3 regions of the Ruegeria sp. HKCCSP346 genome follow, and region 1 is predicted to be linked to each of the others. Evidence: riboswitches for the same ligand, from Rfam matches in the RefSeq annotation. Region 1 holds a riboswitch; each other region holds the start of a gene.
The links. A riboswitch is a leader RNA that binds a small molecule or an ion and turns the genes downstream of it on or off. The one in region 1 is predicted to bind cobalamin.
Positions count from the first base shown of each region.

Region 2: linked by a shared signal. The riboswitch ahead of I9185_RS09755 (DUF1636 domain-containing protein) and the one ahead of I9185_RS19725 (hypothetical protein) in region 1 are both predicted to bind cobalamin.
Region 3: linked by a shared signal. The riboswitch ahead of I9185_RS19890 (DUF4198 domain-containing protein) and the one ahead of I9185_RS19725 (hypothetical protein) in region 1 are both predicted to bind cobalamin.

Region 1 covers NZ_JAEDOT010000012.1:47,421-50,664, forward strand. Annotated here, with positions in the region: gene rsgA (ribosome small subunit-dependent GTPase A) at 1-632, shown strand, start outside; gene I9185_RS19720 (hypothetical protein) at 672-1,505, opposite strand; cobalamin riboswitch at 1,663-1,884, shown strand; gene I9185_RS19725 (hypothetical protein) at 1,975-2,382, shown strand; gene I9185_RS19730 (dual specificity protein phosphatase family protein) at 2,374-2,886, opposite strand; gene I9185_RS19735 (DNA polymerase III subunit gamma/tau) at 3,025-3,244, shown strand, end outside.
Region 2 covers NZ_JAEDOT010000002.1:259,559-262,802, reverse strand. Annotated here, with positions in the region: gene I9185_RS09765 (ABC transporter substrate-binding protein) at 1-588, opposite strand, end outside; gene I9185_RS09760 (ABC transporter ATP-binding protein) at 605-1,378, opposite strand; gene I9185_RS09755 (DUF1636 domain-containing protein) at 1,375-1,731, opposite strand; cobalamin riboswitch at 1,829-2,026, opposite strand; gene I9185_RS09750 (D-lyxose/D-mannose family sugar isomerase) at 2,126-2,791, opposite strand; gene I9185_RS09745 (carbohydrate kinase) at 2,808-3,244, opposite strand, start outside.
Region 3 covers NZ_JAEDOT010000013.1:18,909-22,152, reverse strand. Annotated here, with positions in the region: gene cbiM (cobalt transporter CbiM) at 1-492, opposite strand, end outside; gene I9185_RS19890 (DUF4198 domain-containing protein) at 499-1,284, opposite strand; cobalamin riboswitch at 1,416-1,616, opposite strand; gene I9185_RS19885 (ROK family transcriptional regulator) at 1,738-2,862, opposite strand; gene I9185_RS19880 (sugar ABC transporter substrate-binding protein) at 3,115-3,244, shown strand, end outside.

The DNA.
Region 1 (3,244 bases):
CGGTCGTTGTTCTGACGAAGGCCGACAAATCGGCGGACCCCGACAGTTTCTCGGGGCAGGTGCAATCACTGGATCCGTTCCTGACGGTTCTGGCGATCAACGCGCTGGACCCGGCAGAGGTTGAAAAGGTTCTGTCCTGGTGCCCCAAAAGCCAGACCGGAGCGCTGGTTGGATCGTCGGGCGTTGGCAAGACGACACTTGCCAATACCATGACCGATCAGGATCTCGCCACCTCGGACATTCGCGAGGATGACGCGCGGGGCCGGCACACGACGACCGCACGCGCATTGCACCGGATGCGCAACGGTGGCTGGTTGATCGATACACCCGGAATGCGCGCGTTGCGCCTGCTGGACGCTCGGGACGGGATCGACGACGTTTTCTCGGACCTTGCCGAGTTGAGCCGGGACTGCCGTTTTTCGGATTGCCAGCACAGCTCCGAGCCCGGATGTGCCGTGCAAAAGGCAATAAGCCAGGGCACGCTTGATCCGGCTCGATTGGACCGGTGGCGCAAGCTTCGGCGCGAAGATCAGCGCAATTCTGAAACCGTCGCGCAGTCCCGGGCGCGGGACAAAGCGTTCGGCAAGATGGTCCGTGGCGTCATGAAGGAAAAGAAACTTCGCAACCGGTGATCGTTGGACGGTGCCCGGCCCGTCCTGCGCCGCGTCTGATCAAGCGATCAGTCGCGGCCAAACCGCTGCATTGCGCCGGGCAAATGCTCCGATATGACCAACCTCGGGCAACCCGAAATCGGCAGGGCTCAGCAGGTGGCGGTTGGCATCGGGGCCGTAAAGATCCGCAAGCCGCCAAACCGCTTCCGGCGGCACCATCTGGTCGTCCTCGAAGGTGAACAAATCCACGGGCGTTCCAGAATCCTTCCACTGCGCCGCAGGTAACTCATGCCCGATTTCAGGCACATAGTTCAAAGGCGCCGTACACCATTTGCGCCACTGCCAATAGACCGATGCCGGCAGATCCGAGCCGAACCCGATCGCCTTTCCGGGAAGGTAGCCAAGGGCTCGGGCCAAAAGCGGGGCATGACCATACCAGAACAATCCTGCCAAACCACGATAGGGCCATGGATGGTCGCTTAGGGTTACCAGCCCCGAACACACACAGATCATGCGATCAATCAGATCGATATCCGGCTGCACAGGCCCCAACATCGCACCGATCGAATGGCCGATGGTCCAATGCTGCGAATCGGGAAACCGTCTGCGCATTTCTGCCCGTGCCGCGGGCATGTCGATCAAGGCCCAATCCGCCATGGTCGCACGCGAATCTTTCAGGCGGCCGGTCAAGGAATGCCCGTAATCGCGATAGTCATAGGTCAGGCAGGCCATACCCTGCTCGGCAGCAAGCCATCGTGCGAAATGACGGTAATAATCGCGCGGCACACCCGTTGCACTGTTCAGCACGACGACGATTTCGGGCGAAGACAGCGGGCTGTACAACCGGGCAGACAGTGTTTTCTGCCCGGACGGAAAGCGAAATTCTTCGGTCATTACCGTTTGCTCTGTGTCCAACATGATCTCTGGCTTTGCGCTTGGTAAATCCTGTTTCCGAACCTCAACGCCCTGGACACTATGCATGAACCAACACCGTATCCAGCATGACCAAGCGTCCGGTCAAAAGATCGGCTTGACTCGATGCGTGCTCAAACGCTAGCGGTTGTGTGATGGTTTCCGGCCTCCACAAGGGGTCGGGATGAAAAGGGAACACGGTGCGGTAATGTCTGGTCATGCAGGCAACAACCAAATCCGCGACTGCCCCCGCAACTGTAAACGGTAAGCGATGCCGAAACACCACTGGCCCAAAGGCTGGGAAGGTCGGCAAAGCGATGACCCGCAAGTCAGGAGACCTGCCATCGGAAACGAAACCGAAACTCGGGCGGGGTGTCCGGGCAGGTCCTGACGGCATCACGCTGTCCCACCTGTCCCAAATATCCTGTCCACCAAGCGCGGAGGGCGCAGGATGATCTGGAAGACAAAGACACATGAATTCAGTGCAACAGTATGTCAGCGGACGGGCAAAACCTGTCCCGCTTTGGCGCGGCTGGCGCGCTCGATATCCGAAGCCATGGCCCAGGCGACCTCGGCCACAAGTGACGATTTCGAGATTGAGGGCAGCAGCGCGCTGTCACATTGCAGCGAAGGATGTCATGCAATTTTCCGCGCGCAATCAGACCGCATTCGTGTCTTTTGCGGGACGCAGCCCGAAACCGCGATTGAGCCGCTGAACGGCTATGCCGACCTGATCTTCGGAAACACGTTCAGTGCGATGCCATCCGGCGTCGTGAAAACCCCACCCTGCGCGATGATCGAAGTTTCTACGATCCGGCCTCGAAAACCTGCTTGCGCGCCCGCGCAGATTTCAATCTGAGTCCAGACTGACCTGTGCCTGGGCACGCCGAGAGGCCCAGGCCAGTTGCGCATCCGTTTCGACGGCGCAAGGGCGCACCGCCCGCAATCGTTGCAGCGCCGTGTCCGCGCCTTCGCCGCATTCGACCATCAGCCGCAGGACAATCATACCTGACCTGCCACAGCCCCCGCGGCAGTGTACCAATACGCGACCTCCGCCGGACAGCGCGTGCCGGGCCGCGGCGCTGACGGACGGCCACGCGTCATCAATCGCTTTTGTCGGCGCTCCGAAATCTTCGATCGGCAGGTGAACCCATCGGCTGGCGCGGCTTTGAATATCGCTTCCAAATTCCTGCGCCCCGTCCTGAAGCATTTCGACATCCGTCGTCATCGAAACAACAAGCCCCGGCTGCCAGGCTGCGATCATATCCAGATCGCTGGAGTAATCTCCGCCGCGTCCGGGCATCGAGGTCAGCGCCAGCGTTCCGCCACCGACTTGCAGGGCGTAGATCACCAACTGCGACATGAATCCTGTCCTCCCCAAAGAACTCTATACAAAAATGAGCCATTAAATCCGCTGATGCAGTTTAGTGCGAAAGCGACTCGTTTCTAAATCAAAAATCATCGCGCCACGCTGTGGACGCGGGCAACGGTGGCCACTACGCTGTGCCCAAGCACCGAATCCCAACGAGAAGACATGACAGACAGCTCCAGCCCCGCCTATCAGGTTCTCGCCCGCAAATATCGCCCGGAAACCTTTGCCGATCTGGTGGGTCAGGATGCCATGGTGCGCACCCTGAAAAACGCGTTCGCGGCCGACCGGATCGCGCAGGCCTTCATCATGACCGGCATTCGCGGCACCGGCAAAACCACGACCGCAAGGA
Region 2 (3,244 bases), on a different contig from region 1:
TACCCGCGGCTTTTCCAGATCGGCTGTTTTTGCTTGAATGGCGGACAACTTGTCCTTCCAGCCGGCAACCAGCGCCTCGGCCTTGTCTTCGACCTGCATGACCTTGCCCAGGCGCAGAACGTCATCAAACAACAGGTTCATGCTGGCTTCGGGGCGATCCTCGTCCAGATGCACGCAGCTTTCGGTCAGGATCATGGTCTTGATACCAAAGGGTTCCAGCGTGTCGGGCGTGACATCTCCGCCGGGTTTCATGCCATAGTACCAACCGGCAAAAAACAGATCAGGTTCGACGGCCACAAGGTTTTCAATCGTCGGGTATTTGGGGGCAAGCTCTGGGATGTCGCCGCGCTGAGCATCAAAGTCAGGGCTGGTTTTGTACCAGCCCGAAATCCCGGTAAGTCCCACGATCTCGTCCTGAAGGCCGAGTGCAAAGGCCATATCCGCCATGTTCATATCATGCACGACCAGACGTTCCGGCGCCGAGTCAAAAACCAGCGGTTCGCCGCAATTGTCCACGGTGACGGCTTCCGCTGCCACGCCACCTGCCAAGCCAGCGAAGACAACCACCGGCCAGAGTTTCTGCATCATATGTAAGCTCCTGTTATTATGACAGTTTCCGTTTTCGGATGTCCAGTGCGGGGATCGTGCGGCCTTCGTGCTGAAAGCACAGATAATCCACGCCGAATGTCTCACTTACCCGGTCTGGGGTCAGAACTTCGCCAACAGGCCCGAACCCCGTCAGGCGCGTGGCTTTCATCAACGCCACATGGGTGGCGAATTCCGGGATCATGACCAGATCATGGACGATCATGACGACCGTTACCCCCAGATCAGCGACCAGAGACAGCATGTGCCCCTTGGCATCGGGGTCCAGATGGTTGGTTGGCTCGTCCAGAAACAGCAAGGACGGGTTCTGGGCCAGCGCGCGCGCGATGTGCGCGCGCTGACGTTCTCCGCCGGACAGTTGACCCATCGTTTTGTTGGCAAAATGCAACAGCTCGGTCGTCGTCAGCACCCGTTCAAGATCAGCCCTGTGCTGAGTCACCGAACGTTCGCCCTGAATCGGGATTTGCCCCAGCGCAACGTAGTCTTGCAGGCGCATCCGCCCGTCGGGCATTTCCTGCTGCCCGACCACAGCAATGGAGCGGGCACGTTGGCGGGCGGACAGGGTCCGAAGGCTTTGTCCTTCTATCCAAACATCGCCCAACGCAATCCGTTCAATCCCGCACAGCAGTTTCAGCAGAGTGGTTTTGCCGGCGCCGTTCGGCCCGGCGATTGCCAGAATTGATCCTTCTTCCAGACGAAAGGACACATCCTGCAACAGGATGTCGCCATTGAGCGCGTAGTATTCCAAATTCTCTGCAATCAGAAAACTCATGATGACCCCCCGAAAGGCAACGCGGGAATTCGCGATAAGGTCTTTGCGAAAAGGGCAGGGGGGCGGTCCGAGGCACTGGTCCAGCCGTCGTCGCTGTCGCCGAACTGGATCGCAAATTCGACCAAGGCAGACAGATCGCGAGTTGTCGTGATATCGCCAAACAGGTACTGCGCTTTGCCCGGGGCCTGAAATCCGACGGTCATGGCCCGTTCACAACCTGCCATGCAGGCCACCATTCGGGTTTCAAAACCGTCAGGCAACCGGGCATCCAGCGCGTCTTGTGCGGCTTCGGCAGACATCGTCCCCTGACATGTTGAACAGATCAGAACGTAGTGATCAGAATAACAGGTCATTGCCTTCTCCGTCGTTTGCCAGATGCAGACAGAGGGCACATACCCGGATATTACGCAAACGCGCCATCAAGCCTCCTTCCGAGACGCCCCGCCTCGGGTTGGTTCATAGTGTGATGGCAGGTCTCCTGACTTGCGGGTCGTTGCTCGGCCGACCTTCCCAACCCTTTTGGGTCAGTGGTGAAGTGGCGTCGCTCACCGCTTACAGTTGCGGGGGCAGTCACGGACTTGGCACATTCCAGCGCCGCACCGTGTTCCCATTTTCATCCCTTACGGAACCATCCCGCTCAGCTAGTCCGGCTACGCCTGACTTGTCAAGCGGCAGGCGAAAGGGTAGTGGACGGAATTGCAACGGTTGAGCCAGCGATCCTGCTGCGCCAGCCCGGACCGAACGGTGTCAATAGTCTGATACAAGAAGAAAATCCGGTTCGGTATCTTCCTCAACCTTTGAAAACCGTGGGATTGGCTTTTCAAACACATTGTCCGTTCGGTCGTCATTCACGGTCGATACCTCGCCAATAAGGCAATCACCGCGCTCGGCCCAGAAAGCGTGCCAGATGCCGGGCATCAGAGTTACGCTTTGCCCCGGCTTCAGCCGCAAGTGCTCTTCGGGTTGCAAGGTTACAGGGCAGGCATCGCTTGGGACCGTCACCGGGTTGTCGCGGTCGACGCCACCGTTTGGATCCGACGCATGGATTTCCAGAACGAGATCGCCGCCGCCCCGGTTGATGATGTCTTCTGCCTTGATGATATGCCGGTGCATCGGAGAAAGCTGATTTTCTTTCGAGATCAACAGTTTTTCCGCATAGAGCATCCCGCGCCCGGATTTCAGATCCTTCGCCTCACCATTGCGCAAAGTGAATAGAAACAGTCCAAGTTCATCAAAACGGCCCTGGGCGTAATCGGTAATGTCCCATCCCAGCCCGCGGCTGCGGATCGTTTCGGCCAGAGGGCTGCGCATTTTCTCGGGCGACCAATCCGCAAAGGGTGGCAACACGGCACCGAAGGACTGAATGAACGCCTGTGCCCGGGTCTTGATACGGTTGATTTCGGATCGTTTCATCATGCCGTCCCACAGATCAAAGTTCGTGCGCCCAGGGGGGTTCTGCCCCGGCTCGGGAAACGGTCACGGCCGCCACGTCAGCGCCCAGTTCCATGGCTGCTTGCAGGCTTTCAACCGTCAATCCGCGAAGACCTGACTTGGTCAGATGCCCTGCGCGGCTGAGCTCGGTCAGAACGCCGGCGTTGAACGTGTCACCTGCGCCGATCGTATCGACCACTTCAACGGGTTTCACGGGAACCGAAACTTCGGAACCATCCGCCAGGTAACCGTGCGCCCCGTCACTGCCGCGCGTGACGATGACAACGGAAGGACCCGCCTGCAACAGCACAGACGCTTTCGCGGCTTCGGATTCAGCGCCCGGAATAATCCAATCCAGGTCCTCGTCTGAAACCTTTACGATATCCGCACGCGAGATCATGCGGTTCAAACGCGTCCGAAACCGGGTTTGATCCT
Region 3 (3,244 bases), on a different contig from region 1:
GGCGGCAGGCAGAAATTCATCTCCCGACAGCGCCAGGGAAAACGCGACCATGCCGGTTGTCGCCGCAATGGCAAATGCGCCGCCGACGCCCCCCCAAATCGCACCTTGCGAAGGCGTTCCACGCGCGATCAGACGACCGAACAACATTCCGGCCACCACAGCTGGAAAGGCGATGTTGACGGTGTTGATCCCCAACACCGTCAACCCGCCAAAGCCGAAAAAGACCGCCTGTAGCAAAAGCCCGACGAACAAAGCCGGGAATGCGGCCCAACCAAGCAGCAGCCCGGCCATGCCGTTGAGTATCAGATGGACCGACGACGGACCAATGGGTACGTGGATCAACGAAGCCACGAAGAAACTGGCTGACAGCACGCCCGCAGTGGGGATGCGATCAAGATCCAGAGACCTGAGACCCATGGCGATCCCGCCCGCGGCGGCTATGGCGCCGCCAATTACAACCGGGTTGGAAAGGGCTCCGTCGACGATGTGCATCTTGGGTTACTCCAGATCCCAGGAGCGAATCCAGATGACCGCATCCTGGCTGAGTTCTTTGCCCTCATGTTCGGTTGCCGGACCGGAACCAAGTGCTGCGAAACCCCAGTAACCGGCATTTGGAACGCCGAACGAGAAATACCCGTTGTCGTCAGATATGGCGACCACCGCACCACCCGGCATCGGAGAGACTTTCGGTGCAGAAGCGGCCGAACTTTCCATGTCGGGCTCGGCGGCCATGTACTCGATCTCGATTTCGACCCCCGCAACCGGCTGACCATCAGCCAGCACACGGCCCGTGAAAGTCGAACCCGCGATGATGTTGGTCGGCTTGTTCAGCGGGATAATCTCGGTCGGCAAACCTACGGGATTCATCCAGTCGGTCGGCAATTCGTTGCGGTTCAGGAAGGCTTTGGTGAGCTGTTGGATATAGATGTCTTCGGATTCCTCGTAATAAGGCTGAGGAACCGTCACCAGCACATAGTCGCCCGACCGTTTGACCGGGACACTGCCTTTGAACGCCACGCCCTCGTTTTCCCCGCCGGTGAACCGGATAGGTTCCAACGTGTCCAGCAAATCGGTCTTTTCACCGTTGTGGATCACATAGAATTCCTGCGGCTTTTCAAGATCCATGACGTGGCCGTTCTCGAACGGATGCCAGAAAATCAGCTTGACCGGCACATCGCCCGGTTTCTGGATCATGGTATCGGTCGTGTATTCCAAAAGAAAATGCGCATCTGCGATGGCGGGAAGAGCCACCGCGGCAACGGCTGCGCTGAGCAGCGTTTTCATGAACAGTCGTCCTTGTCCCGTCGCGCCAATCCCGGCGCGAAATTCGTTTTGACTACGGGACATTCAACGCCAAATCACCCTTTCAGGCATCCTGGTACGACGCACATCCCGTCGCCGATTAGGAGTGCCCCTTATGAGGACACATGTCCGGCAGGTATCCTGACTTGCGGGTCAAAGCGTTGGACTGGCCTTCCCGGGGCAAACCCCAGTGGCGTTTCAGCCCTGCTCGCCGCTTACAGTTGCGGGTGCAGTTGCGGAATTGGGCCTGAGCCCGCACCGCATTCCCTATTGATTCCAGAGCAAGCCCCGGAACCGGACATGCCGAGCGGCTTGCCAGACAACTCAGCCTTCCGTCAACGAAAATGTGTTACGGCCATCGAAAATTATGAGCTCGGCAGTTTGCGAGAGTGAACCGGTTTGTGAAATATCCAAGGCAACAGGGTGATTTCACATCTAAGCTTCTGAAAGATACCTTTCCGACAATGGCAGGCTTGCCGCGCCCAGTGAGCGTGCATCCGGGCCCACGGTCCCTGCCAGCACCACGGGGTGCTCGAGACCGGTCAGGTTCAGCTCGGACAGTTTGTCTTCGACCATTTCAACCAAACGCGCCTTGATGTCCTGCGGCATCCAGCCGTCAATCTTCACGCATTCGAAATCTATCAGGCTACAGGATGAGACAATCGCATAAGCAATCCCGCTTGCCGTCCGTTTCAACCAGTTTTCCAGTTGAATTTTTGGCACATCCCAACGCTGGGTCGTTTCCCAAATGGAATGCGACGTTACCCCTGCTGTGGTGATTGCACGCTCGAGAACATACAGGCTGGCCACGTCGATAAGCGGTCTGACACCACCCGCACCATCCGGTACAGGCAGGGGGCCGATTGCGCCCGAGTTTCCACGCCCGGAAAAGATCGCACCATTGAGAACCACACCGCCGCCAATAAAAAACCCGATATAGAAGTACAGGAAATCCCTTGGTCCATCGGCCGGACCGAATACCAATTCCGCCCCACAAGCCGCAGTGGCGTCATTTTGCAGAAAAACCGGCATATCGAGGCGACGAGCCAGGTCAGCCTTCAGGTCTGATACGCGCCACGGGTCCATTTCTTCCTGAGGAACCTGAAGGGTCTGGGCCCAGTCCCACAGGTAGAACGGCATGGCAATTCCAAGACCCGCAATCCTGCCTTTGGCCTCGGGCGACATGGATGACATCATTTTCCCCAGACTCTGTATAGAAAACTCCAAAGTGGCTTTTGGCGTTGGATAGTCATAGGTTCGCCGCTCGCGTTGCCGCACATTTCCGACAAAGTCAGTCAATACCAGCTCGGTACTGCGGCGCCCGACCTTGAGCCCAAAGAAAAACGCACCATCCGGGTTGAGGCGCATGGGAACGGAAGGTTGCCCGACTTTCCCGCGGACCGGCTCACCGCGCAAAAGCAAACCGTCCTTCTCAAGCAGCCGCATGATGACGGAAACGGTTTGCGCCGACAGTCCGGTCATGCGCGCAATCTCGGACTTAGCAAGAGCCTGATGACGCCGGACAAGCGACAACACCAGCCGTTCGTTCCGGGCCCGCATCCCGCTTTGATTGGTTCCGCGCACCTCCGACCCGTGCAGGCCAATCGAATTTTTCCGAGATGAATTTTCCGGCACGACCACCCCTTTCCTGCTGAAGAATGAGAAAGCCCGCCCGCCCTGTCAATAATAAATAAGAGTGATTTATTTATTGACTCAAATTTCGAATCTTGTGATTGTTTCTTATGGGATCAGGGTTTTTGCCTGATCGCCCTCGTGCCCTGTACGGCACAGGAAAAACTGGGAGGATAATCGATGAAACTTGCAAGACTTGCGGGTGCTGCTGCGCTCGGGGTTACTGCCATGGCTGGCAGTGCAATGGCGGAAGGCGAAACCGTTTGTCTGATCACCAAGACGGACACCAACCCGTTCTTTGTCAAAATGA